2 regions of the Arthrobacter globiformis genome follow, and region 2 is predicted to be linked to the other one. Evidence: predicted binding sites of a transcription regulator. Region 2 holds the regulator's gene; the other holds the start of a gene.
What was found. The regulator Rex, encoded in region 2, represses fermentation and respiration genes when NADH is low (regulators of the CRP and FNR family bind a similar motif). The targets are predictions, from matches to a motif close to CTTGTGAANNNNTTCACAAG.
Positions count from the first base shown of each region.

Region 1: the regulator Rex is predicted to act here: its motif matches at 5,902-5,921, upstream of benA (benzoate 1,2-dioxygenase large subunit).

Region 1 covers NZ_JAUSXI010000001.1:728,415-740,178, forward strand. Annotated here, with positions in the region: gene QFZ33_RS03400 (MFS transporter) at 1-302, shown strand, start outside; gene QFZ33_RS03405 (PaaX family transcriptional regulator) at 299-1,162, opposite strand; gene QFZ33_RS03410 (benzoate/H(+) symporter BenE family transporter) at 1,687-2,970, opposite strand; gene catC (muconolactone Delta-isomerase) at 3,100-3,378, opposite strand; gene QFZ33_RS03420 (mandelate racemase/muconate lactonizing enzyme family protein) at 3,403-4,503, opposite strand; gene catA (catechol 1,2-dioxygenase) at 4,870-5,754, opposite strand; gene benA (benzoate 1,2-dioxygenase large subunit) at 6,088-7,470, shown strand; gene benB (benzoate 1,2-dioxygenase small subunit) at 7,515-8,051, shown strand; gene benC (benzoate 1,2-dioxygenase electron transfer component BenC) at 8,189-9,769, shown strand; gene benD (benzoate diol dehydrogenase BenD) at 9,766-10,590, shown strand; gene QFZ33_RS03450 (AAA family ATPase) at 10,652-11,764, shown strand, end outside.
Region 2 covers NZ_JAUSXI010000001.1:4,550,774-4,562,537, forward strand. Annotated here, with positions in the region: gene resB (cytochrome c biogenesis protein ResB) at 1-1,635, opposite strand, end outside; gene QFZ33_RS21260 (cytochrome c biogenesis CcdA family protein) at 1,635-2,390, opposite strand; gene QFZ33_RS21265 (TlpA family protein disulfide reductase) at 2,397-3,008, opposite strand; gene QFZ33_RS21270 (histidine phosphatase family protein) at 3,012-3,677, opposite strand; gene QFZ33_RS21275 (YceI family protein) at 3,876-4,424, shown strand; gene QFZ33_RS21280 (hypothetical protein) at 4,851-5,009, shown strand; gene QFZ33_RS21285 (hypothetical protein) at 5,228-6,097, shown strand; gene QFZ33_RS21290 (redox-sensing transcriptional repressor Rex) at 6,195-6,899, opposite strand; gene QFZ33_RS21295 (glutaredoxin family protein) at 6,986-7,243, opposite strand; gene QFZ33_RS21300 (HAD family hydrolase) at 7,327-8,145, shown strand; gene QFZ33_RS21305 (30S ribosomal protein bS22) at 8,301-8,399, opposite strand; gene QFZ33_RS21310 (helix-turn-helix domain-containing protein) at 8,622-8,834, opposite strand; gene QFZ33_RS21315 (3-deoxy-7-phosphoheptulonate synthase) at 8,933-10,081, opposite strand; gene QFZ33_RS21320 (MFS transporter) at 10,388-11,692, opposite strand.

The DNA.
Region 1 (11,764 bases), 3.8 Mb from region 2:
CGTTCATCGCATGCTCCTTCGGGTGGGGATGGACAGGGGTCATGATGCTGGCCTGCGTTCGTTACTCACCCAACGCAGCCGCCTCGGTCACCGGAATTCTGCAGGCAGGCGGAGCCACGGGGGCCGCTGCTGGTCCTATTATCTTCGGATTGCTCGCGGCGCAGTGGTCGTATCGCGAAGCTTGGGCGGCAGCTGCTTGCGGAAGTATCTTGGCGAGCGTCCTAGTGCTGCTAACGGCTACCAGGTCCGGCACCCAATCCTCGGGCCGGGGAGGCCTCGCACAGGAGCGTAGGGCCTCCTAGTTTCGGTTTCCGGCCTCGTTGTTTAGGGAGACCCAGTACGACTGCGCACGGTCATGCCAAGCATCGTGGCATTTGTCGAATACTATCCTCGCGCGGCTGCTTGGCCAGTGGCTGTCGAGCAGCTCTGCCGGCAGCTCTGGATCGAGGAAGGGAAACTGCCGCCACCTGTGGACGAGTTCTGTTTGGGCCGCAAAGGACTGAATAGGCGTCAGGGCGATCCGATGCTCAAAGTCGGACAGGAACTTCTGATATGCGGTCCTGACCTCATCCAGCCGCCAGGCTGCATGAACCATGTTGTTGGTCTCACCGATTCCTGAGGCTGGGCCGATCCAGGAGAGGGTGGTGCTCTCCAAGCCCAAATCGCTCACGATCTTTCGGACCTGATCGACTCGTCCGGCTCCCGGCACCACCCAAAGCCCGGGCGCGGGCGATCCCATGCCGGCCCAGGTGAGTTGGGTCCGTAGCTGGTGGCGCAGCTTCCGCTGCGTATCAGGTACCGTCACGGCGACTACCAGCCACTGGCCATCCCACTCCACTGGACGATTCGAAAACTGATAGATACGTTCAGTACCCTCCGATAGGAGCTGGTGGCCCAGTTCTGTCAGTCGCCATAGTGTACGACGGCCGATCCGTTCGGACTTGATAAACCCGGCGGAGGCGGTGCGCGCCAGCGCCTGACGCGCTGCCTTGTCCTCGACCCCAAGCGTCTGGAGGGTCTCAGTGATCGTGGCGGTCCAGACGCTCCCGCCATGGGGCAAAACGAACTCGCCAAGCAATGTCAGGAGAAGGGATCGCGCGCTGAGCGACCGGGACCGTTGAACGGCCAGTTCGGAAGTTGCACCGGGATCGTCGGGGTCCATGACCAGAGTCTACGACGTCACAGATAGTTCTACAAATACCTATGGCGGGGTCTGGGATAAGTAGCGGGAATGCGCCAGGCGCTATTGCGTTTGCTCAGCATTCTCTGCTTTTTATCCATATATTTCTGGAGGCCACACAGTCATGAGAACCACGGACGTATTTTTTACGTGATTGCTGGAAGCTTCCAGCGGACTTGCTCGTACCTATGCCAGGTCTCGTCAGCAGGGTCAGAGTGATCGTTTGGTGTACAGGCTCGATCACGAAGGCGCGTGCGCCTCGTTCCGCCCCGTCAGAGCCAACGCGTCAGCCGCAGTTGACTGCTCAGCCTTGTGCCATCCTCCCAGCTGCTTCGGCCGTGGCTTCCGTCTTGGGACCGGAAAGCACTCATATAAGGAGTCGTCGAGATGGCGTTCATCCAGTTGCCTGCACGCGGTCGTTTCCTGTCGGCCCAGGCGTGATCACTGGTGTGTTTCCGATGACGAACCAGGTCGGGGATGGGGCTGTTGCGTGCGGCACGGCGGCGTCAGGCCGTAGCGTGGTCCTGGCGCTCGAGCAGGCGGGATACGGCGTAGCCGATGACCACGCCCCAGAACGCGGCATGGATGTTGAAGAGGTTCAGGCCGGAGATCGTGACGACGAAAGTCACCAGTGCTCCGAGGGTGAAGTTCGTGGCGAAGGCGGTAACGAAGGCTTGTTGGAGGGCCCGCAGCATGGCGATGCCCCCCAGGGCCAGAACGAAGGCTTCTGGGGTGGCGAGCATGAAGCGGGTGAGCGTGGGGGCCAGCAGAGCGCAGACCAGCGACAGCAGTCCGTAGACCACTCCGGCGGTGTAATGGCGCTGTTTCTGCCCGGAGGCGGTCAGCAGGGCGTTGGTGGGGCCCGTTACGCAGGCCGAGACGCCGCCGAGGGCGGCGTTGAGCAGGGAGAACACGCCGGAGCACATCGCGAATACATTGACAGGCGGGCGGTGGCCTGCAGCCCGGAGCACCGCCGCACCCTGCCCGTTCTGCACCACCAGGACTGTGAGTGCCAGGGGGATGACGAGTTCCAGTTGGGCGGCCCAGGTGAACTCGGGGGCGGTGAACATGGGCGTGGCGAGGACCGGTCCGCCCTCCTCAACGATGAACCGGCCGCTGAGTACGACGGCGATGACGCCCACCGCCAGGGTGCCGAGTACCGGAGGGAGGTACTTGCCCAGGGCGGGTACAGCGGTGAGCACGAGGAACGCCACGACCATCGGCGCCGCCACTGCGGGGTCAGCCCGGGTGGAGGAGACGATGTCCGTCCCAAACCGGAGGAACACGGCCGCAACCATGGCCATGACGATCGGCAAGGGAATCGTGGCCATGATCGGGCGCACTACTCCGGTAGCACCGAGGGCGAGGATCAGCACTCCGGCAGAGAAAAACGCCCCGACCACCTCCGGGAAAGACAGGTGCTGCAGGGACGGCCCCAGAAGGACCGTCCCCGGAATGGACCAGGCAAAGCCCAGCGGCTGGCGATAGATCATTGACATGAGCAAGGTCGCCGCGCCGGCCGAGAGGAATATGGCGAAGACCCAAGACGCGAGCTGGGCCTGCGTCAGTCCGCCGAGCGACCCGACGGTCAGAGTGACCGCGATCGGCCCGGAGGCGGAAAACGCCAACCCGACGACCCCGTTCGAGGCGTAGTGCAGGCCGATATCCCGTAGAAAGTCGCGTACCCCAGCCGGGCCGACCCCGGGCCTCTCGAAGAGCGGTTGTCCTCCGGGGACGGGATCCGGTCCTGCCTTATTAGTCTTGGACTCGGCCTTCGAAGGGTGGTGCATGGTTGCTCCTGAGGCAATGACGGGTGTGGAAGGATGGCCAATCATAATTGGGCTGAGAAGACTTAACTGGTGCGCACGCGACCAACTCCTGGGGATCGCAAGGGGTACAAAACCGCCCGCTGAAATCCATTAGCGGATGGAGTTGGGATGTTTGGCTAGCGGTGTCACCTTGATCTTCATGTAGGGGTACATCGGGAAGCCACTGAGGATCTGGTGCAGCTCGTCGTTGGATCCGACGTCGAACACCGAATAGTTTGCGTACTCGCCGACCACTCGCCAGATTGAGGCAAGACGGCCTTCCTCTTGCAGCCCCTGGGAGTACTCCTTCTCCAGCCCCTGCATGCGGGTGACGTCCTCGGGGGAGAGATGCGATGGGAATTGCACGTCCATCCGGGCCAAAAACAACACTATTTTCTCCTTGGTGGTTGGGGGCTAGGACAGGCGGTACTTCGCGAGCTTGTCGTCGTCGATTTCGGCTCCGACACCTGGCAGATCGCGCACCGTAATCGTGCCGTTGATTATGCGGAGCGGGTCGGCCAGCAGATCATCGGCCATGTCGAGGAAGTTGGACAGTTCCCCAGCCCGGCGGCTGCTGGCCTCGTGGGCGGCACCGAAGGCGATGGTCGCCAGCGAGCCGACCTGCGTGTCGATCTGGTTGCCCATGGTCACATCCACGCCGAGCCCGGTGCACAGGCCCAGGATCTCGGTGGCCTCGGTGAAGCCAGAGCGGGCGGTCTTGATGCAGATGGCGTTGCAGCCACCGGCGAGCAGTTCCCGTGACGCATCGCCGGCCGTGGGGACGGATTCGTCGCCCACTACCGGGATTGGGGATTTGTCGACCAGGCGGCGCCGACTCATTGCTTCCTTTGCGTCACATGGCTCCTCGAGCAGGGTCAACCCGTATCCCTCGGTCCGCCGCAGCACCTCAAGGGCTTCGTTTGCAGTCCAGCCACGGTTCGCGTCCATGTAGATCTCCACATCCTTACCCAGCCCCTCGCGCAGCACACGGCATGCCTCCACGTCCAGTGACAGCGGCCGGCGGCCCACCTTGAGCTTGAACGTGGTGATGCCGTATTCCTCTCCAAAGCGCAAGGCTTCGTCGAGGAGTTCCTGGGCGGGCCGGAAGCCGAGCATGTGGCTGACCCGCATCCGGTCCGTGTACCCTCCGAGCAACTTGTGGACTGGCGTGCTGAGTGTCTTGCCGATCGCGTCCCAGACTGCAATGTCGACGGCACCCTTCGCGACCTGATTGTGAATGGTGCGGCGCAATACCGCATGGATCTGCTCGCGGTCCAATATCTCGACGCCGATCAGCTGCGGGGCAAAAGTCTTCTCTATGATCGTTCCGATCGACTCCTGCGTCTCCCCGTAGGTATACGGGCGGGGAGGTGCGTCTGCAACTCCCACGACCCCGTCGTCCGTATACACACGCACCAGCACATGGTCAGCATTGGCTACCTCGCCGCTGGCGAATTTCAGGGGATGCGTGTAAGGGATGGAGTAGGGGATAGCTTCGATCCGTTCGATCTTCAACGGCGCGGTTCCTTTCGGGGTCAGGTGGAGCGAGCGTGTCGAGGACAAAGATGAAGAAGGGGTCAGCGGCGGGCACGACCCGTACGTGCGGGGGAGTATGCAACGCCCCCGGCACCGCGAGGTTACGGCCCCGGTCTCCGCAGCCCACTGGCTCAAAACCTCGGATTTAAGACGTGTCGAAAGACGCGATTTTCCCCGGGAGCTAGGCTCCCTGAAATTTCGCGGATTTTCCTCGACATTGACACGCTAGCCGCAGGATCGGAGACCGGGGGATCCGCGGGTAAGCCACCGCCGCGCCGGAGTTACGGCCGCCGGGCGGCCGCATTGGCCACAGTTAGGCGTCCTCCTAGCCGCCCCGGACGATCCTTACTTTAGCTGGCCCTCCTTGGCGAGAACGTAGTCGTAAACGGCCTCCTCGCCGGCAGCGCCATCGGTGCGCGGCTTGGGGTCGAGCATCAGCTCCGGCTTGACTGCCGAAGCGATGTCATCGGCGTTATGCGGGTCGCCGGGGAAGTAAAGCTGCTGAGTCACCGGCTGGTATCCCGGCGCAGAAACCTTGATGTGGATGTGGGCCGGACGCCAGGCATGCCAGCCTGCTGCACTAATCAGCTGACCACAGGCTCCGTCGGTAGGGATCTGATAGGGTGCCGGGCGCATGGTATGGACCACGAACTGGCCATCCTTGTCAGCCTTCACGGTGGCGCGGAAGAGCCACTCCGGGAGCCCGGGCGCGTATTGGGAGTAGAACCCGGCCGCGTCCGCATGCCAAATTTCCAGCTGTGCGCTCTGGATCGGGTTGCCGTCCGTGTCGGTGAAGCGGCCGCTGAAGCGCAGAGGAGTACCCTCTTCGCCCTCACGCATTTCCACGGTGGCCGGGGACTCGAGCACCGGCGAGTTCGGTACGTAGTAGGGGCCTTCGATGGTGCCTTTGGTGCCCGGGCGGTCCTGGGAGTTGACATCTTCCACTGTGTGTTCGAGCCACACGTCGAGGAACAGGGGCCACTCGCCATCGGTGCCGACTTTGATCAGCCACGCTTTGAGTGCGTTGTACTCCTCGTAGGTGACTTCGTGCTCTACGACGATGTCGTTGGCGGCCTTGATCAGGGCTCCGGCGAGCAGGCTCACACGCTCCTTCGGTACGCCCAGGCCGGCGAGCTTGCCCGAGGCGGCGAAGCGCTCGGTGGCCTTTGAGCCGGCCTCTACGGCAGTGCCCTCGTTCTCTTTGCGGGTGTCCGCCTGAATCTCAATCATGGTGTTCTCCACTCATCCTCGTATCCAAGACAGGAAGGGCTCCCGTCCTGCCTTGACGCGCCGGGCGCAGGCTGGGCCCGCTGGACCATCGGCCTCCGTGACGTCCATCTCAGGTTAGATAGAGGGATAAGGACTAAACAAGTATCGATTGTCAAGGTATTCGGTAACTGGAAGGACATAAAAACACCCTAGGCCAAGCCTAGGGTTTTGCCTGATGTGAGAGCTATCACGCTGCACCAGAATGGCTCACATACCTTTCCCCAACGGGCAGAAGCCTAGTTCCCCAAGGACGTCGCCCGCCCGCCCCCATTCTCTCCGAAAAAGGAGTACGTGATGACCGAAAACCTGACCCGTGTCCGTGAGGTCCTTGCCGACGCCGTGATCGACGATCGTGAGAACGGCGTCATCCGGGCAAAGCGCGCGATCTTCACGGACGAAGAGATCTTCGAACTGGAGATGAAGCACATCTTCGAGGGCAACTGGGTCTACCTCGCCCACGAGTCCCAGATCCCCAACGTGGGCGACTACTTCACCACCTACATCGGGCGGACTCCCGTCGTCATCACCCGGGATAAGGACGAGAAGATCAACTGCATCGTCAATGCCTGCTCGCACCGAGGCGCGATGCTCTGCCGACGCAAGACCGACAACAGGACCACGTTCACCTGCCCTTTCCACGGCTGGACCTTCAAGAACTCCGGGGAACTGCTGAAGGTCAAGGACTCCCGCAACGCCGGATACCCGGAGACCTTCAACAAAGAGGGCTCGCACGACCTCACCAAGGTGGCCCGCTTCGACTCCTACCGCGGCTTCCTTTTCGGCTCCTTGAACGCTGACGTCCTCCCACTCGAGGAACACCTGGGAGACGCCACCAAGGTCATCGATTCGATTGTGGACCAGTCCCCGGAGGGACTAGAGGTCCTGCGCGGATCGTCCACCTACACCTACGACGGCAACTGGAAGGTCCAGGCGGAAAACGGCGCCGACGGCTACCACGTCACCGCCGTGCACTGGAACTACGCCGCAACCACCGCCCGCCGAAGCGCCGGTGACTCCGCCAACACGACCAAGGCCATGGACGCCGGCAAATGGGGGAAGGTCAAGGGCGGCTTCTATTCCTACGACCACGGGCACCTGCTGCTGTGGCAGGAATGGACCAACCCCGAGGACCGTCCGCTGTGGGACCGCCGCGACGAGCTCGTCCAGAAGTACGGCGAGGAGATGGCCAACTTCATGATCAACATCTCCCGCAACCTCTGCCTGTACCCCAACGTCTACATCATGGACCAGTTCTCCTCGCAGATCCGCCACTTCCGCCCTATTTCAGCGGACCAGACCGAAGTCACGATCTACTGCATAGCACCAAAGGGCGAGTCGCAAGAGAACCGCTCAAAGCGCATCCGCCAGTACGAGGATTTCTTCAACGCCACCGGCATGGCCACGCCGGACGACCTCGAAGAGTTCCGCTCCTGCAACAAGACCTACTGGGCCACCTCGGCGCCGTGGAACGATATGACGCGCGGCTCTACTCACGAGATCGCGGGTCCTGACGAGCAGGCCAAGGCACTGGGCATGTCCCGGGTGATCGCCTCTGGCATGCGCACCGAGGACGAGGGCCTCTACCCGATCCAGCACGGGTACTGGAAGCAAGTCATGGACAAGGCCCTCGCCGAGGCGGAAACCCTCGCCCAGGAAACCGTGCCGGTCACCGCCTGACCGAGCCCCCGAACCCCCGACCCCCACAGAGAGTGCTGACCCCAATGGCCAACCTGATTAACCCGCTGACTGCGCTCAAGAGCGCCGAGGAGATCGCCACCCTCGAAACCGTGCGCGCCTTCCTGTACAAAGAGGCCCGCCTGCTGGACGACCGCCAGTTCGACGAATGGCTCCAGTGCTACCACCCGGACTCCGAGTACTGGATGCCGGCGTGGGACGTCGACGACCGGCTCACGGTGGACCCCCAGAACGAGATCTCCCTGATCTACTACGACAACCGCGGCGGCATCGAGGACCGCGTGTTCCGGATCAAGACAGATCGCTCCTCCGCCACGTCCCTGCCAGAGCCCCGAACCGGGCACAACATCACGGACGTGGAGGTCCTGGAGCACGACGGCGACCAGGTGAAAGTCCGTTTCAACTGGTTCACCCTGTACTTCCGGTACAACACCACCGACACATATTTCGGCACGAGCTTCTACACCATCGACCTCTCCGCCGAGCAGCCGGTGATCCTGAAGAAGAAGGTTGTACTGAAGAACGATTACATCCACCACGTGGTGGACGTCTACATGATCTGACGGCATCCGGCGCCGTCCGGGTCCGACCGGGACGGTGACGGTCGGAGCATCCTGGCCGCCACATCTGCTTACTACAAGACATTCGCACTAACTTTTTCGGAGGTTGCGAGGACGCGACCACCACCTAGGAGGAAATCATGGGCCATCAGGTAGCCCTCAGCTTCGAGGATGGCGTGACCAAGGTCATCAAGGTCGGTGACTTCGAGACCGTGATGGATGCGGCCTACAAGGCGCGCATCAACATCCCGTCCGACTGCCGTGACGGTGCCTGCGGCACGTGTAAGGCCTTTTGCGACTCAGGCTCGTTCGATCCTGGTGACTTCATCGACGACGCGATGACCGAGGAGGAGCTCGAGAAGGGCTACCTGCTCACCTGCCAGGCGGTCCCGGAGTCGGACCTCACCATCCAGATCCCAGCCACTTCGGAGTCCGCGAAAACCTCTGCAGCCACGTTCACCTCCACCCTCAGAGAGCTCGACAAGCACTCGGAGTCCACGATCTCCTTCGCCCTGGAGGTGCAGAACCGGGAGGCCCTGGCGTTCCTGCCCGGCCAGTACGTCAACATTAAGGTCCCGGGCACCGACGCCGAGCGCTCATACTCCTTCAGCAACGGCCCCAAACTGCAGGATGCGTCCTTCATGGTCCGGATAACCCCGCAGGGCGCAATGTCCGAGTATCTTCGGGACCGGGCAGTGGTGGGGGACACCATCGAGTTCACGGGCCCCTACGGCTCCTTCTTCCTCCGCGAACCAAAGCGCCCCCTGCTCCTGCTCGCAGGCGGCACCGGACTAGCCCCGCTCCTGTCAATCCTGGAGAAACTCTCCGAGAACCCGCCAGCCACCCCGGTCCACCTGATCTACGGCGTCTCCCGCGAAGCCGACATCGTCGGCCTCGACTGGCTGCGCAGCTACGAAGCGAAGCTGCCGGGCTTCACCTGGGATTACATCGCTGCCGAACCGGGTACCTCCGCCCCGCACACGGGCTACGTTACCCAGATCATCCAGCCGTCCCACCTCAACGATGGCGACGTCGATATCTACCTCTGCGGACCGCCGCCCATGGTCAATGCCGTCTCCAAGTGGCTGGACACCGAGGACATCCAGCCAGCCAACTTCTACTTCGAGCGTTTCGCCCCCAAGGAGACCACAGGCGGAGACGCCGAGACGGGCGCGCCCGCCCCCGTGGAGAAGCTCGAGACTGAAGGCGACACGATCAGCCGCGTTGAAGCTATTTCGTCCCTGGAGACTGGTCAGCTTGAGTTCCGCAAGGAGGACAGTTTCGCCCATCTGGAGGCCCGCATGGGCCTTGAGCTTGCAGTCACCGAGCTGATGTTTGGTCGTCTCAGCGAGGAGCAGCTGAATCAGTTCCGTCGTCTCGCCGAAGCGACCACACGTGCGGTGGGCAAGGGCAGGGTCCTCGATCCAGAAGAATATGTGAGGACCAACGAAGAGTTCCACGAGTACCTCTTCACGATCTGCGATAACCCCATGCTGCTTGAGTCGTACCGTCGACTCGATGTCCACGCCCAGATGGCAGCAACCTTCGTGGAGGGTACCGAGATCTTCGAGTGGGTCGCCCAAGACCACCTCGACGTCGTGGACGCGTTCGAGCGAAAGGATAAGGAACGTGCCCGGGAAGTCATTATGGCTCACGCCCGCGACGCCAAGGGCACCATGTCCGGGGCGATTGACGCCAAGGACAAAGGTTTCCAGCGGTGACGGCGTATGTGGGACAGTTCGTCACGCCCGGCCGTTTCGCCGGCAAGGTGGCTGTGGTGACGGGCGCCGCCCAAGGCATTGGCCGGAAGGTAGCGGAGCGGATTGGGGCCGAAGGGGGCGCGGTCGTCCTTGTGGACCGTTCCGACATAGGGCAGGAGATCGCCCAGGGGATCCGGGAAGCCGCGCAGACGTCCGGCTCCGGAGGATCCGCGAGCTCCGTGACCGCGGACCTGGAAAGCTTCGCGGGAGCAGAACAGGCGGTGAGCGCGGCGTTGGACCTTCACGGCAGGGTTGACGTACTTGTCAATAACGTGGGGGGAACGATCTGGGCCCGCCCCTACGAAGAGTATGACGAGGAGAAGATCGAGAGGGAGATCCGCCGTTCCCTCTTTCCCACCCTCTGGTCCTGCCGTGCCGTACTCCCAGCAATGCTCGAGCAGGGGTCGGGAACCATCGTCAACGTCTCCTCAGTCGCCACCCGCGGGATGCATCGCGTTCCTTACGCCGCGGCGAAGGGCGGCGTCAACGCCCTCACCCAGTCCCTGGCCATGGAGGTCGGCGGGCGCGGTATCCGGGTTGTCGCAACCGCCCCTGGCGGCACGGAAGCTCCGCCCAGGAAGGTCAAGCGCGGACCGGAAGCGGAGTCGATTACCGAAAAGGCGTGGTATCAGACAATCGTCGATCAGACTTTGGAGTCCTCTTTTATGAAGCGATACGGCACTCTGGACGAACAGGCTGCACCGATCGTGTTCATGGCCTCCGACGAGGCGTCCTATGTCACCGGCAGCATTCTCCCTGTGGCTGGCGGGGACCTCGGCTGAGCATACTGTGACGGAAACTCGCTGGCGTGGCCGCACGACGCGCTCGAGTAAACTTGCCAGCATGACCCCGGCCCATCACGGCGACACCGAGGAGGACCTGGCGCTGGTCGGCCGGGCTGATGTCTTCGAGAAGTTGCTGGAAGCGCTGCGCACAGTACGTAAAGGCAGCGTGCGAACGGTAGTGCTCAGCGGCCCGCAGGGATCCGGTAAGACAGCCTTGCTGGATCTTTTCCTGGAGCACTGCAGCGCTGTGACCCGTGGTGTGCGCGTGCTCTCGGCTACAGGAGACGAGTGGGAGGCCCAGTTCCCCCTCGCCGGCTACTCCCAGCTCATGGCCTCCCAGCGGTTGCGCTCTGCCAAGGACTACAACCAAGTCACCGCACCGTCGGCGGCCGTTGGCGTAGCTCTGAACCTTGGTCAAATCGCCAACTACGCGTCGACTCTAATTTCACAGCTCGACGGGCTTCAATCGCAAGGAAGCGTGGTCGTTGCCGTCGATGACGTCCAGCACCTGGACGAAGAGAGCCTCCATATTCTGGTGTTCGTAATGCGGCGGCTACGCGGTAAGCGGATCCTGTTCGTGATCACTCTCGGCACCAGCCAAGCTCAGCTCCTTCCTCCGGGCGTGCTTTCCTTCTTCACGGGGCACCAGGTTTCCCGCATTCCGTTGGAACCGCTGACGCCGCAACAGGTCCAGGATCTTGCCCGGCGCTTGTTTGGGATCGACCTAACCGCGACGGCCGCTCACGAGCTCGTGCGGCATACGGGAGGTTTGCCCCAATCGATCGTTGAGCTCCTGAACGAACTGCCCACGGAAACATGGCAGACATGGTTCCCGTCCCTGCCTCCGAGCTCCCGCGTGCGCGCCAGGGTGCGCAGTCTTCTCAACGTAGCGTCTCCCGACCTCGTCGCCGTCGCGGAGGCCGTATCCGTGCTCAGACACAGTGCGGGAGTAGCAGAGGTTGCCCACGTCAGCGGAGTGGCGTCCGTCATCGATGTCCTCGACGAGGGCCACCGTGCCGGGCTGCTGGGGCTGGCGGTAGAACAGACCCGGACGGTGGTGACGTTCTTCGAAGCCGGTACTGGTGAGTCCGTCTACGAGCAGATGGTACCCAGCCGACGCATTGCACTACACCGCCGGGCTGCGGAAATCCTCCAGATCGAGGGCGATCGA
Region 2 (11,764 bases):
TGCGGCCTCGCCGGCAAGCCGGTGGTCCTCGCCGCGGGCCAGGAGGCCGTACTCCACCATGGTCCGGCCGTCGGCATGGGTGCCGGTGCGGACCCAGACGCGGCGCCGGTTCACGTAGAGCGAGACGATGAGGCCGGCCACGGCAAGCAGCGCGAAGATCAGCGCGGAAAGCTGCCCGGGGTTGTGGTGGATGTCCACGCCCACGTACTTCTTGACGCCGTCGAACGTGATGGACCCCTTGCCTTGGGGCAGCGTGTAGGTGTTGCCCGGCGCGAGTGTGATGCCACCCGCCTCAGCCTTGCGGCTGTTGAGCTCCTTGAGGCCCTTGACGTCAAGCTCAAACACGTTCTGCGGTGCGCCCTTGTCCAGGCCGAGGTCGCCGTAGTACGAGTTCAGGCTCAGCTGCGGGTTGATGAGGTCCGGGTCGCCGCTGAAGGAGATGCCCTGCTCGGTCACGAACGCAGTCGGCAGGAAGAAGCCGGCGAAGCCCAGCTGCTCGGGCTTCGCGTCGGGGACCTTGATCACCACGGAGGAGTAGTAGTTCTCGCCCTGCAGCTTGGCCACCACGGGACCCTGCATGGCGACGTTGCCGTTGCCATCGCGGACCGTGACCACCGGGGCGTAGCCATTGCCCGTCAGGTAGATGCTGGTGCCGCCAAGGGTCACGGGGTCGTTGACCTTGAGGACTTCCTTCTTGGCCGGCGCCCCGGGGTTTTCCTTGGTGGTGACGTCCGCCGTGAAGTCGATGGGTTGGCCGAACTTTCCCTGCGATTCGCGGTCGAACGTGGCCTGGAACTTGTCCAGCTGAATGGAGTAGGGCTGGAGCTGGCTGCTCTGGAAGTTGGTGCCCGGCGTGAACTGGTCATAGCCCACCAGGGTGTTCACGAAGGTGTCGCCCTCCACCAGGATGCGCTGGCCGCTGTAGCCGAACAGCCCGCCGACGGCCACGGACACCAGCACGCCGATCAGCGAGGTGTGGAAGACCAGGTTTCCCACTTCCCTCAGGAAGCCGCGTTCGGCCCCCAAAGACGGCCGCGCGCCGTCGTCGTGCCTTACCTCAACGCGGTATCCGCGTTTCTTCAGCAGCGCCGCTGCGTCCTCAATGGCGTCCGACGCCGGGATGCCGGCGTCCGCGGGCAGCACCAGGGTGCCGTACTCGGGCAGGCGGGACAGGCGCTTCGGGGTGCGCGGCGGCTGCGAGCGCATGGCCCGGTAGTGGGCGATGGCGCGGGGTACCACGCAGCCGATCAGCGAGATGAAAAGCAGGATGTAAATGGCCGAGAACCAGGCCGAGGAGTAGACGTCGTACAGCTGAAGCGAATCGAGCAGCTTGCCGTAGTCGGGGTGGTCCTTGATGTACTGCGTGACCACGGAAGGGTTGGCCGGCCGCTGTGGGAACAGCGATCCGGGCACCGCGGCCACCGCCAGCAGCAGCAGGAGGAACAGCGCGGTGCGCATGCTGGTCAGCTGGGTCCAGGCCCAGCGGAGCATGCCCACGACGCCCAGGGACGGAAGGGCGGCCCCGGCTTTGGCAGCCTTGACGGCGTCCTTGGGCGCGCCGTCCTTATGGGCAGGCCCGGGTTGCGGGGCGTCCTCGGCCGGGGATTTCTCGGTTGACTTCACACGCTCGCTCATCAGATCGGCAACTTCACATCGGTTTGGAACCAGTACTGCAACTCGGTGACCCAGGCTCCCCACAGACCCGTGGCCATCAGGATGCCCAGGACAATCAGGACTCCGCCGCCGGTGCGCTGGATGCCCAGCCGGTGCTTGCGGAAGAAGGACATCACTCCCGCGCCGCGGCGCACGGCCAGGGCGATCAGCAGGAACGGGATGCCCAGCCCAAGGCTATAGACGAAGGCCAGGAACGCGCCCTTCGCGGCGGAGGAGCCGCCGGAGAGGCTCAGGAGCTGGACGGCGGAATAGGTGGGTCCGATGCAGGGCGCCCAGCCGAGGCCGAACGTGATTCCCAGCAGCGGCGCACCCCAGAGGCCCGCCGGCGGTTTGGCATGGATCTTGGCGTCGCGCTGGAACCAGGAGAAGCCGCCCATGAACACCACGCCCATGAGGATCACCAGGACGCCCAGGACTTGCGTAACCCAGGCGTTCTGCCCGCCGGAGATCAGCGAGCCCAGCTGTCCGAACGCGCCGCCGAGCAGCACGAAGATCACCGAGAAGCCGAGCACGAACAGGCCGATGCCGGCGAGCATGCGGCCGCGCTTCTGCTTCTGCAGGTCCACGCCGGTGAGGCCGGTGACGTAGCCCAGGTATCCGGGCACCAGTGGGAGCACGCACGGTGAGAGGAAGGATACGAGTCCTGCCAGCAGCGCCACGGGGATGGCGAGCAGCAGCGAACCGTTCAGGATGGCTTCGGCGAAGGGGCTGTTCACGGGAGGTTACTCTGCCACGGTGGACTGGATGAGAGCTTTGAGTGTGCCCTTCTCGATCTCCCCCAGAACACGCGACGCCACCCGGCCCTGCTTGTCCACCACGAGCGTCGTGGGGACGGCGCCAGGGGGCACCAGACCGGACACGGCCAGCAGCACGCTGCCGTCCTTGTCATCGAAGCTCGGGTAGGTAAGGCCGAAGGTCTTGTCAAAGGCGTCGGCTGTGGCCTTCTCATCGCGCAGGTTCACGCCGAAGAACTGGACGCCCTTGGGCTTGAACTCCTGGTGGAGGGCTTCCAGCAGCGGCGCCTCAACCCGGCACGGCGCGCAGGCGGCAAACCAGAAGTTCAGCACGGTGACCTTGCCCAGGAAATCCTTGGGCGCCACGGCGGTGCCGTTGAACAGGGTGCCCTGGATTTCGACGGCAGATTTGCGGTCTGCAGCGGCGAATTCCGTCACCGAACCGTCGCCGGCCACGTAGTTCTTGTTGTCTCCGGCCTTGGCCTGCTTGGCCAGGGCGTCCTCCTGGGCGCAGGCGGACAGGCCCAGCGTGATTGCCGTGAGGGCCAGGCCGCCGGCGGCGAGGACGCTGCGGCGGGAACTTTTGGGCGTTTCAGTCATAACTTAGGCTCCGGGGGTGCTCGAGGCACCGGGAAGAAGGGCGGCGGCGGGTTCGCTGTACTCCACGCGCAGCAGGGCACCGTCGTCGCCGAAAACCAGGGAGGTGAGCGAAGTAAGGGTGCATTCGCGTTTCCGCGGATCGTGCCACAGCGGCCTGCCCTCGGCGCTGAGCCGCGTGGCCCAGATCGGAAGCTGGTGGCAGACCAGGATGGCCTCGGCACCGTCGCCGCCAAGCTCGATGGCCTTGGCGCGCGCTTCTTGGACGGCCTCGGTCACACGGGCTGCCTGCAGCTTGTAGGGCTCGCCCCAGGACGGCCGGAAAGGGTTGATCAGGTGCGGCCAGTGCTTGGGGTTGCGCAGCTCGGCCTTGGTGACCTTCATCCCTTCGAAGTAGTTTTCCGCCTCGATGATGCGGCCGTCGGTGTGGATGTCCAGCCCGAGAGCTTCCGAGGTGGGCTGGGCCGTTTCCTGGGCACGGGTGAGCGGCGACGCCACCAGGTACACGATGTTGGCGCCCTGGGAGACGCGTTCGCGGAAGTGCTCGGCGAGCGTCTGCGCCATCTGCCGGCCAAGTTCGGAGAGGTGGAATTCAGGCAGCCTGCCGTACAGGACACCTTCGGGGTTATGGACCTCGCCGTGGCGGAGCAAATGGACAGTGGCTTGGGGCATGTCTACCAGTTTCTCAAAGGGCAGGGGTAATGGCGAAATCTTCTACATCTAGTAGAACTCAGAAATTTTTAGAAAAGTTCCCAACCGATGGAATAAAAGATGCAAATGCATGTTTATACTGGATGCAGCAGTTAGTTGAGACTTCAATAAAAGCTTCAACGACTACCGGATAGACCCACTGATACAAGGAGAACCACCATGGCACTTTCCACCGAACTCACCCGCGGCACCTGGACCCTCGACAACTCCCACAGCGAAATCGCCTTCACCGTCCGCCACGCCGGCATCAGCAAGGTCCGCGGCCAGTTCAAGGACGCCACCGCAACCCTGGACCTCGCCGACGACGTGACGGCCACCAAGGTCGAGGCCACCATCCAGACCGCCAGCTTCGACTCCGGCGACGCCAACCGCGACGGCCACGTCCGCGGCGAAGACTTCTTCGACGTCGAGAAGTTCCCGGAGATCTCCTTCGTCTCCAACGGCCTCGTTGCCAACGGCGACAGCTACGAACTCCAGGGCGACCTGACCATCAAGGGTGTCACCCGCCCCGTCTCCCTCGAGACCGAATTGAACGGCGTTGCAGTTGACCCCTTCGGCAACACCCGCGCCGGTGTTTCCGCCGAGACCACCATCAGCCGCAAGGACTTCGGCCTGACCTGGAACGCCGTGCTGGAAGCCGGCGGCGTCCTGGTCAGCGACAAGGTTGCCATCAACCTTGAACTTGCCTTCATCGCACCTGCAGCCTAGGTTTCAGGCAGGTCCGGCAGCCACGATTACTGGCATCGAAACGCCCCGTCCGCGGACTCTCCGCAGACGGGGCGTTCGGCTTTCGGCCTTCTGGAATTGGCATGGTCCCGGGCTTAAAGTGAAGGCCATGAGCACCCCCAGCGATGAACCGGAGCCCCCTGAGCGCGGGGCCGTGCCGCCGTCCGGCAGCGACCATCCGCCGCCGGGACAGCCGACGCCGGGACAGCCGTTTCCGGGGCAGCCGTTTCCGGGGCAGCAGCCGCCCGCCAGTGGGGGCCGGTTCGCTTTCGAGATGCCGGCAGACCGGCCACGGAACTTCGGCGAGGCTTTGCCAGCCGGCGGCTTCTCCGGCCTCTTCGGCGTGACAGGGCTGCCCACAGAGCTCAAGGTGTCCTACTGGATCTGGGTCGGCTGGCCCTCACCATCGTGGCCGCGGCTTCGCTACTGCTGGCCATCATCAGCTCGAGTTTCCCGGCGGGCCAGGACGGGAACTGGCTGGGCTTCATGGTGAGTCTCGTGGCCACCGTGCTGATGTGGGTACCCAACTCCCAGAAATGGTTCGCCGCGGCACGGGACCGCCCCTGATAGATACCCGGCAAACTCCTCCCGGCAACGCCGCCGATTTTCAAAGCCGAGAATCCCCTGCCGGCAGCGTTTCCGCAGGTTGGCCCGCCTTTGGAATACCTCTCCGGAATGATCCACCGCGCACCCGCTGAGGGGTACGGTGGGAAGTGAACCATGCTGGGGAGGGCAGGCGTCTGAACCGGTAGCCGATTCAGACGTCACTACGCAAAGGACCGCTCATGAGCAATCCTCCAGTCCCGCACTCCAATGACCCCGGCTCCAACGAGCCCGACGACGGTTCCCAGCCAGGCAACGGGCAGCCCCGCTTCGGGCAGGGCACCCCCCAGTACGGCCAGAACGCACCGCAGTACGGACAGGACGGGCAGGGCGGACAAGGCGCTCCTCAGTACGGACAGAATGCTCCGCAGTATGGCCAGGGCGGACAAAGCACCCCGCAGTACGGCCAGAACTCGCCACAGTACGGACAGGGCGGACAAGGCGCTCCCGAGTACGGACAGCCCCCGTATGGCCAAAACCCGCCGCAGTACGGACAGTCGCAGTCCGGTCAGTCCCCCTACGGCCAGAGCCCTTACGGCCAGTCCCCCTACGGGCAGTACCCGTCGGAACAGGCCCAGGCAGCCACCGGCGCCGGCGTCCCGAAGTTCGTGAATTATTCCTTCTGGATGATCATCGCTGCGGGCGTCCTGTCGATCCTGTCCATCCTGATCACGATTCCCACCCTGGATGACCCGGCCATGCGGAGCACCTTCGAAGAGCAGCTGCGCGGCAGCGGCCAGAACATCGCGTTCGAGGACGTCAAGGGCTTCATCATCGGAACCATGGTGGTCTTTGCCCTGATCGGCGCTGGCCTCTACGCGCTGGTGGCGTTCAACGTCCGGAAGGGCAAGAACTGGGCACGCATCCTGGGCACCGTCTTTGCGGCACTCTCCGTGTTCACCCTTTTCCCGCTGGGCCTGAACACCCTGGTGGGCCTCCTCGGCATCGCCGCGATCGTGATGCTGTACCTGCCGGGAGCGGCACCATACTTCCAGAAGCCGCAGCCGTTCGCCAACCCCTACTCGCAGCCGGGCGGCCCGTACGGCCGCTAGGCGCAGCGCACAACTGCTAGCTACGGGCAAGCCGCCAGGCACCCCGCAAAGCAACAAGTCTTCCCGCCAACGGGCGCGGATTCCTGAAAAGCCGAGGTTACTCCGGCTGGCCGGGCGTCTGCGCCCGTTGCGCGTGGTAGGCCAGGATCTGCAGCTCGGTGGCCATGTCCACCTTCCTCAGCGTCACGTCGTCGGGCACCTGGAGCATCACGGGCGCAAAACTGAGGATGCTGCGCACGCCGGCACCCACCACCCGGTCACAGATGCTCTGGGCCACTGCGGCAGGCAGCGCCAGCACCACCATGTTGGTGCCGGTCCGCTCCAGGACGGTTTCCAAGTCCGCAACGTCGCTGACCCGCAGCCAGCCCACCTCGTTGCCCACCACCATCTGGTCGGCGTCGAAGATGGCAACCACGTCAAAGCCCCTGGATTCGAAGCCGCCGTAGCGGGCCAGTGCCTTGCCCAGGTTGCCGGCGCCGACAATCGCGACTTTCCAGTCATGCGTCAGGCCCAGTGCGGCGGCGATGTGGCGGCTCAGGTACTGCACCTCATAGCCCACGCCGCGGGTGCCATAGGAGCCCACGTGGGACAGATCCTTGCGGAGGGTTGAGGAGCTGACTCCGGAAAGCTCAGCCAATGATTCGGAGGAGACGCGCTCGGTGCCTTCGGCCAGCAAGGAGTTCAGGGCACGCAGGTAGATCGTCAGCCGGGCCACGGCCGCCGGCGGAATCTGCTTTCCGGCAGCACCGGTGGGCCCGGTTGGCCCGGGCACGGCTTGGGATGGTAGATCGAGCGAAGTCACTATCTGCTCCGTTGCGTCGCGTTGTGAGTCCACTCTAAATCCCCATCAGTTATGTCAACAAAGCCGACGCCATTGTTCGAAATCAGCTAATCCCCTGCGATGGCCCGGCGCAGGACACGCTCCAGGTGCGCCTCGTCGATCTTCCAGAAGTCGCGCTGGATCCCATCCACCAGCACCACCGGAATCTCCTCGGCGTAGCGGTCGCGCAATTCGTCGTCGGAGTCCAGCTGCCGCTCGGTCCACTCAAGTCCCAGCCCGGCAGTCACCCGGCCGACGGCGTCGCGTGCCGCGGCGCACAGGTGGCAGTCAGCTTTGGTGAGGAGAACGACGTCGGGATTTGCCATGCTTCAACCGTATCGCCGTTCCCGGCGGTGAGCGACGCGGCGGCCGTCAGGTGCGGGGTACTGCATTGACTAGACTCAGTGGCATGCCCGAGGAGAAGTACGTCGCTGTGGCCCACCGTCCGGTTGCGAAGCAGCAACACGGCGAGGCTGCCTTCTTCGACGTCGACAACACCCTCATGCGCGGCGCCAGCCTGTTCCACGTGGCCAGGAAAATGCACCAGCGCGGAGCCTTCACAATTGCGCAGGCAGCGGGTATGGCGTGGAAGCAGCTCAAGTTCGTGCTCCGGGGCGAGAACCTCAATGACGTCCACGCGGTGCGGGATGCCGCGCTGAGGCTTGCCGCCGGCATCACGGAGGAGGACATCAGGGCGCTGGGCGAGGAAGTCTACGACGAGATGATCGCCTCCCGGATCTGGCCTGGCGCGAAGGCCCTGGCCGAGCAGCACCTGCGGGTGGGCCGGAAGGTGTGGCTCGTCACCGCGACGCCGATCGAGGTGGCCACGGTGATTTCCACCCGGCTGGGGCTCACCGGCGCCCTCGGGACAGTGGGCGAGACCAAGGACGGCTTCTACACCGGCAGGCTCGTCGGGGACATCCTGCACGGCGCAGCCAAAGCCGTGGCGGTCCAGGGCATCGCGGACAACCACGGACTGGACCTGAAGCGCTGCTGGGCGTACAGCGACTCCTACAACGACATCCCGCTGCTGACGATGGTGGGCCACCCCGTGGCGATCAACCCGGACGCCCGCCTGCGCAAGCACGCCCGCGAACACAACTGGCCGGTCTACGACTTCCGCTCAGGCCGCCGGGCCGCCACCCTGGGCCTGAAAGCAGCCACTGCAGGCGGAGCAGTCTACGGCCTCTGGCGGGGCTACACCCGCTTCCGCGGCCCCCGCGCCTGACGCTGCTTTTCCCCTTCGACGCGCCGATTCCCCCACGACACGGGATTTGCCCCTGCGCCAGGCGTTTTGCGCGTCGCGGGACGGCCTGCGCGGCGCGGGACGCAAAAATGCCCGCACCCTCGAAAGGGAGCGGGCATTGACGCGTAGAGCGGACTCTACTTCTTATTGCGGCGCTGGTGACGGGTCTTACGAAGCAACTTGCGGTGCTTCTTCTTGGCCATACGCTTGCGACGCTTCTTAATAACTGAACCCACGAAAGTTCCTTACAAACTAGATGCAGTACCTGTCTGATGGAGAAGGTCCGTGGACTGAGCAACAGACTAAACAACTGACAGATTCTTACAGTGACGTAAAACGTTCCTTAACAGCGTACCGCTTATCCGGAGCACCCCCTGACCAGCACAGCTCCTGTGGCGTGCAGCGGCCCCCAAGGCGGCTGCAGCAACCACGGGATCGGTGCGGTCAGTCGGGTCCGGTTAGGCGGTGCCGGTATGACCGTCCACGACAGCACCCTTGAGGTACTGTTCGACGGCGGTCTCCGGGACGCGGTAGGAGCGGCCGAACCTGACGGCGGGCATCTCCCCCGAATGGACAAGGCGGTACACGGTCATTTTGGAGACACGCATTACCTCAGCCACCTCGGCCACGGTCAAGAACTTGGCGTTCGAGAAGTTCGACTCTGCGGACATTACCCATATTCCTTTGCTCTCAGCAACGACGCCGGTCTATCTGCGGTGTGCGCCGATGCTGAGCCATCGAACAACCGTGTGCTAGTTACTCTAGATGCTCACGTGGCCATTGTGAAAGCCCGGCGCTTCCGGGACGATGCGGCCAGCTGTTCGAGGACGGAGGCCGTCACATCCCACTCCATGCAGGCGTCCGTGACGCTCTGGCCGTAGGCCAGGTCCGAGCGTCCGGCAGCGTGTTCGGCCACATCGAGGTTCTGTGCACCGCCTACGAGGAAGCTCTCCAGCATGACGCCGGCAATGGCCCCGGCGGCCGTTCCCGCGTCCTCGAGCTGGGCGCCGATCTCGAGCGCCACCTCGGCCTGGCGGTGGTGGCTCTTGCCGCTGTTGGCGTGGCTGGCGTCCACGATCAGCCGCGGGTTGAGGTTCTTGGCGGCGAGCTTGGCGGAGGCCGCTTCGACGTCGGCGGCGGAGTAGTTGGGGCCCTTCCGGCCGCCGCGGAGGATCACATGGGTGTCGGGGTTGCCGGCGGTGGACACCAGGGCGGCCCGGCCGTCGCCGTCGATCCCGAGGAAAGCCTGGGCTGCGGCGGCAGCGCCGCAGGCGTCGACCGCAACCTGGAGGTCGCCGTCGGTCCCGTTCTTGAAGCCGATGGGCATGGAGAGGCCGGAGGCGAGCTGCCGGTGGATCTGGCTTTCCGTGGTCCGCGCGCCGATGGCGCCCCAGGAAATGAGGTCGGCCATGTACTGCGGGCTGATGGGCTCGAGGAACTCGGTGGCGGTGGGGAGACCCAGGGCGGTGACCTGCTGCAGGAAGCTGCGGGCCGCGCGCAGGCCGCCGGCGATGTCGTGGCTGCCGTCCAGGTGCGGATCGTTAATGAGGCCCTTCCAGCCGACGGTGGTGCGCGGCTTTTCGAAGTAGGCGCGCAGGACGATGAGCAGGTCTTCCTTGTGCTTCTCGGCCTGGCTCACCAGCCTGCGGGCGTATTCCAGTCCGGCCTTGGGGTCGTGGATGGAGCACGGCCCCACGATCACCAGCAGGCGGTCGTCCACGCCGTCCATGATGGCGCGGACTTCGTCGCGGCCGCGCTCGACGACGTCGGCCGCCTTCGCGTCCAGCGGCAGTTCCGCGATCATTTCCTGAGGCGTGGGCAGGGCGGTGATCTCGCTGACCCTCAGGTTCGACGTGATCTGGCGTTTCGACGTCGACGATGCGGGCGACTGCTGGGGTTCGGTGACTGTTGCGCTCAATTTGGGGTCCTGTTCCGCGTGGGAGCGGGCCCCTGATCAGAACCCGCCGTAGATATGGCGAAGGGCAGAGAGTGATCTCTGCCCTGTTGGCTCTGAAGGAAAGTTGGATGCGTGTCAGTTAGACGCGGGCCCCTCCAGAGCCAACGAAAAATACGCATACCAACGGTTAGTCATGGAAACGACCATAAGCCCACCCTGGTAGATCGCCAAATCGGCTGCGTCACAGTCGGACCACGCACCAGCCCAAAGAGACCCCGCCCACCCGGCAGTTGCTGGCTGGGCGGGGCCGTCAGGGGCGGGCCAGGTCTACGCCGTGGTTTGTTCCACCCGCTGCTTGGCAGGCTCGCCGTAGCGTTCCTGCTCGATCTGTTCCAAACTCTTGCCCCGGGTGTCCGGTGCCCAGATAATCCCGATGACCATGGCGGCCACCAACGCCCCGATCATGATGAGGCCAACAAAGGGGACACCTTGCTCGGCCAGCAGCGTCGGGAACCAGTAGCTCAGCAGGCCGACAACGATGCGGGCGACGAAAAAGAGCACGCCCTGCGCGCTGGCCCGGTAGCGGGTCGCAAACATTTCGGCTGCCCACAGAGCGTAGAAGGCCTGGGCTCCGATGCCGGCCGAAAGACCCCACAGTGCCGCGAAGAGTATCAATACCGGCATTGTGACGTGGACAAAGACCAGCAGGACCCAGGCGGCAAGGCCCAGCACGGCGCCGATCCCGTATAGCAGGCGGCGGTCAATGCGGTCGCCGTACTTCATAAAGCCGAAATACGTCGCTAGGACCGTAAGCGTCCACAGCAACACCTGCAGCAGATTCTGCTCAGCGGACGATTCAACCCCGGACGACTCGTAGACGCGCGGCATGAATATGCCCATCTGGCCGGCAACCAGGTTCCAGAGGGCATAAACGCCCACGAGGAAAAGAAGGGCCTTCAGGTTGGTGGCGTTCGTCAGCAATTCGCGGTAGTTGCGGCGCTTGACGCCGGATGCCTCCTCCAGCAGACGCGCTTCGTTCGACTTCTTCCAGGTGTGGGATTCGGAAAGTCGGCGGCGGATCCACCAAGTGACGAATGCAATGACGAAGAGGTGGGCGAAGACCAGACGGCTACCCAGCAACCCCAGCGGAACGACGACGGTAGCAAGGAGGAACACCAGGGCCGGAGCGAGCGACCACGCAAACTGCGCGGTACCCACGTGCCGGGCCCGCTGTTCAGAGGGCGCCTCTTCCGCGATGTAGGTCCAGGCGACGGGCACGCCGGCTCCGACTGCGATCCCTGTGAGGATCACGCCAACGATGAGCATCCAGGGGGCCACGGCAAAAATCACCAGGGCTGTGCCGATCATGTACAGGATCAGGTCGTAGGTGTAGATGAACTTGCGGCCGTAGCGGTCGCCGAGTGGGCCGCCGATCAGCGCGCCGACTGCAGCACCGAACGCATTGGCGCTCAGGGCGGCAATAAGCCCAACAACAAGGTTGCTGAATCCGAAATACTCCTGCCACAGCGTGAGGCTTGTCGCCAAGGCAATAATGGATCCGGCTTCGATGTAGTTGGACATGGATACCGCGACAGTGGCCTTCCAGCCGCCTATCTCTGGGGTGTTGGTCATAATGAATCTTTCTCCGGCGACGCCGTTGGCACCGGGCAGCCGCGATTGGCCCGCCCTGTATTGATACGTTTC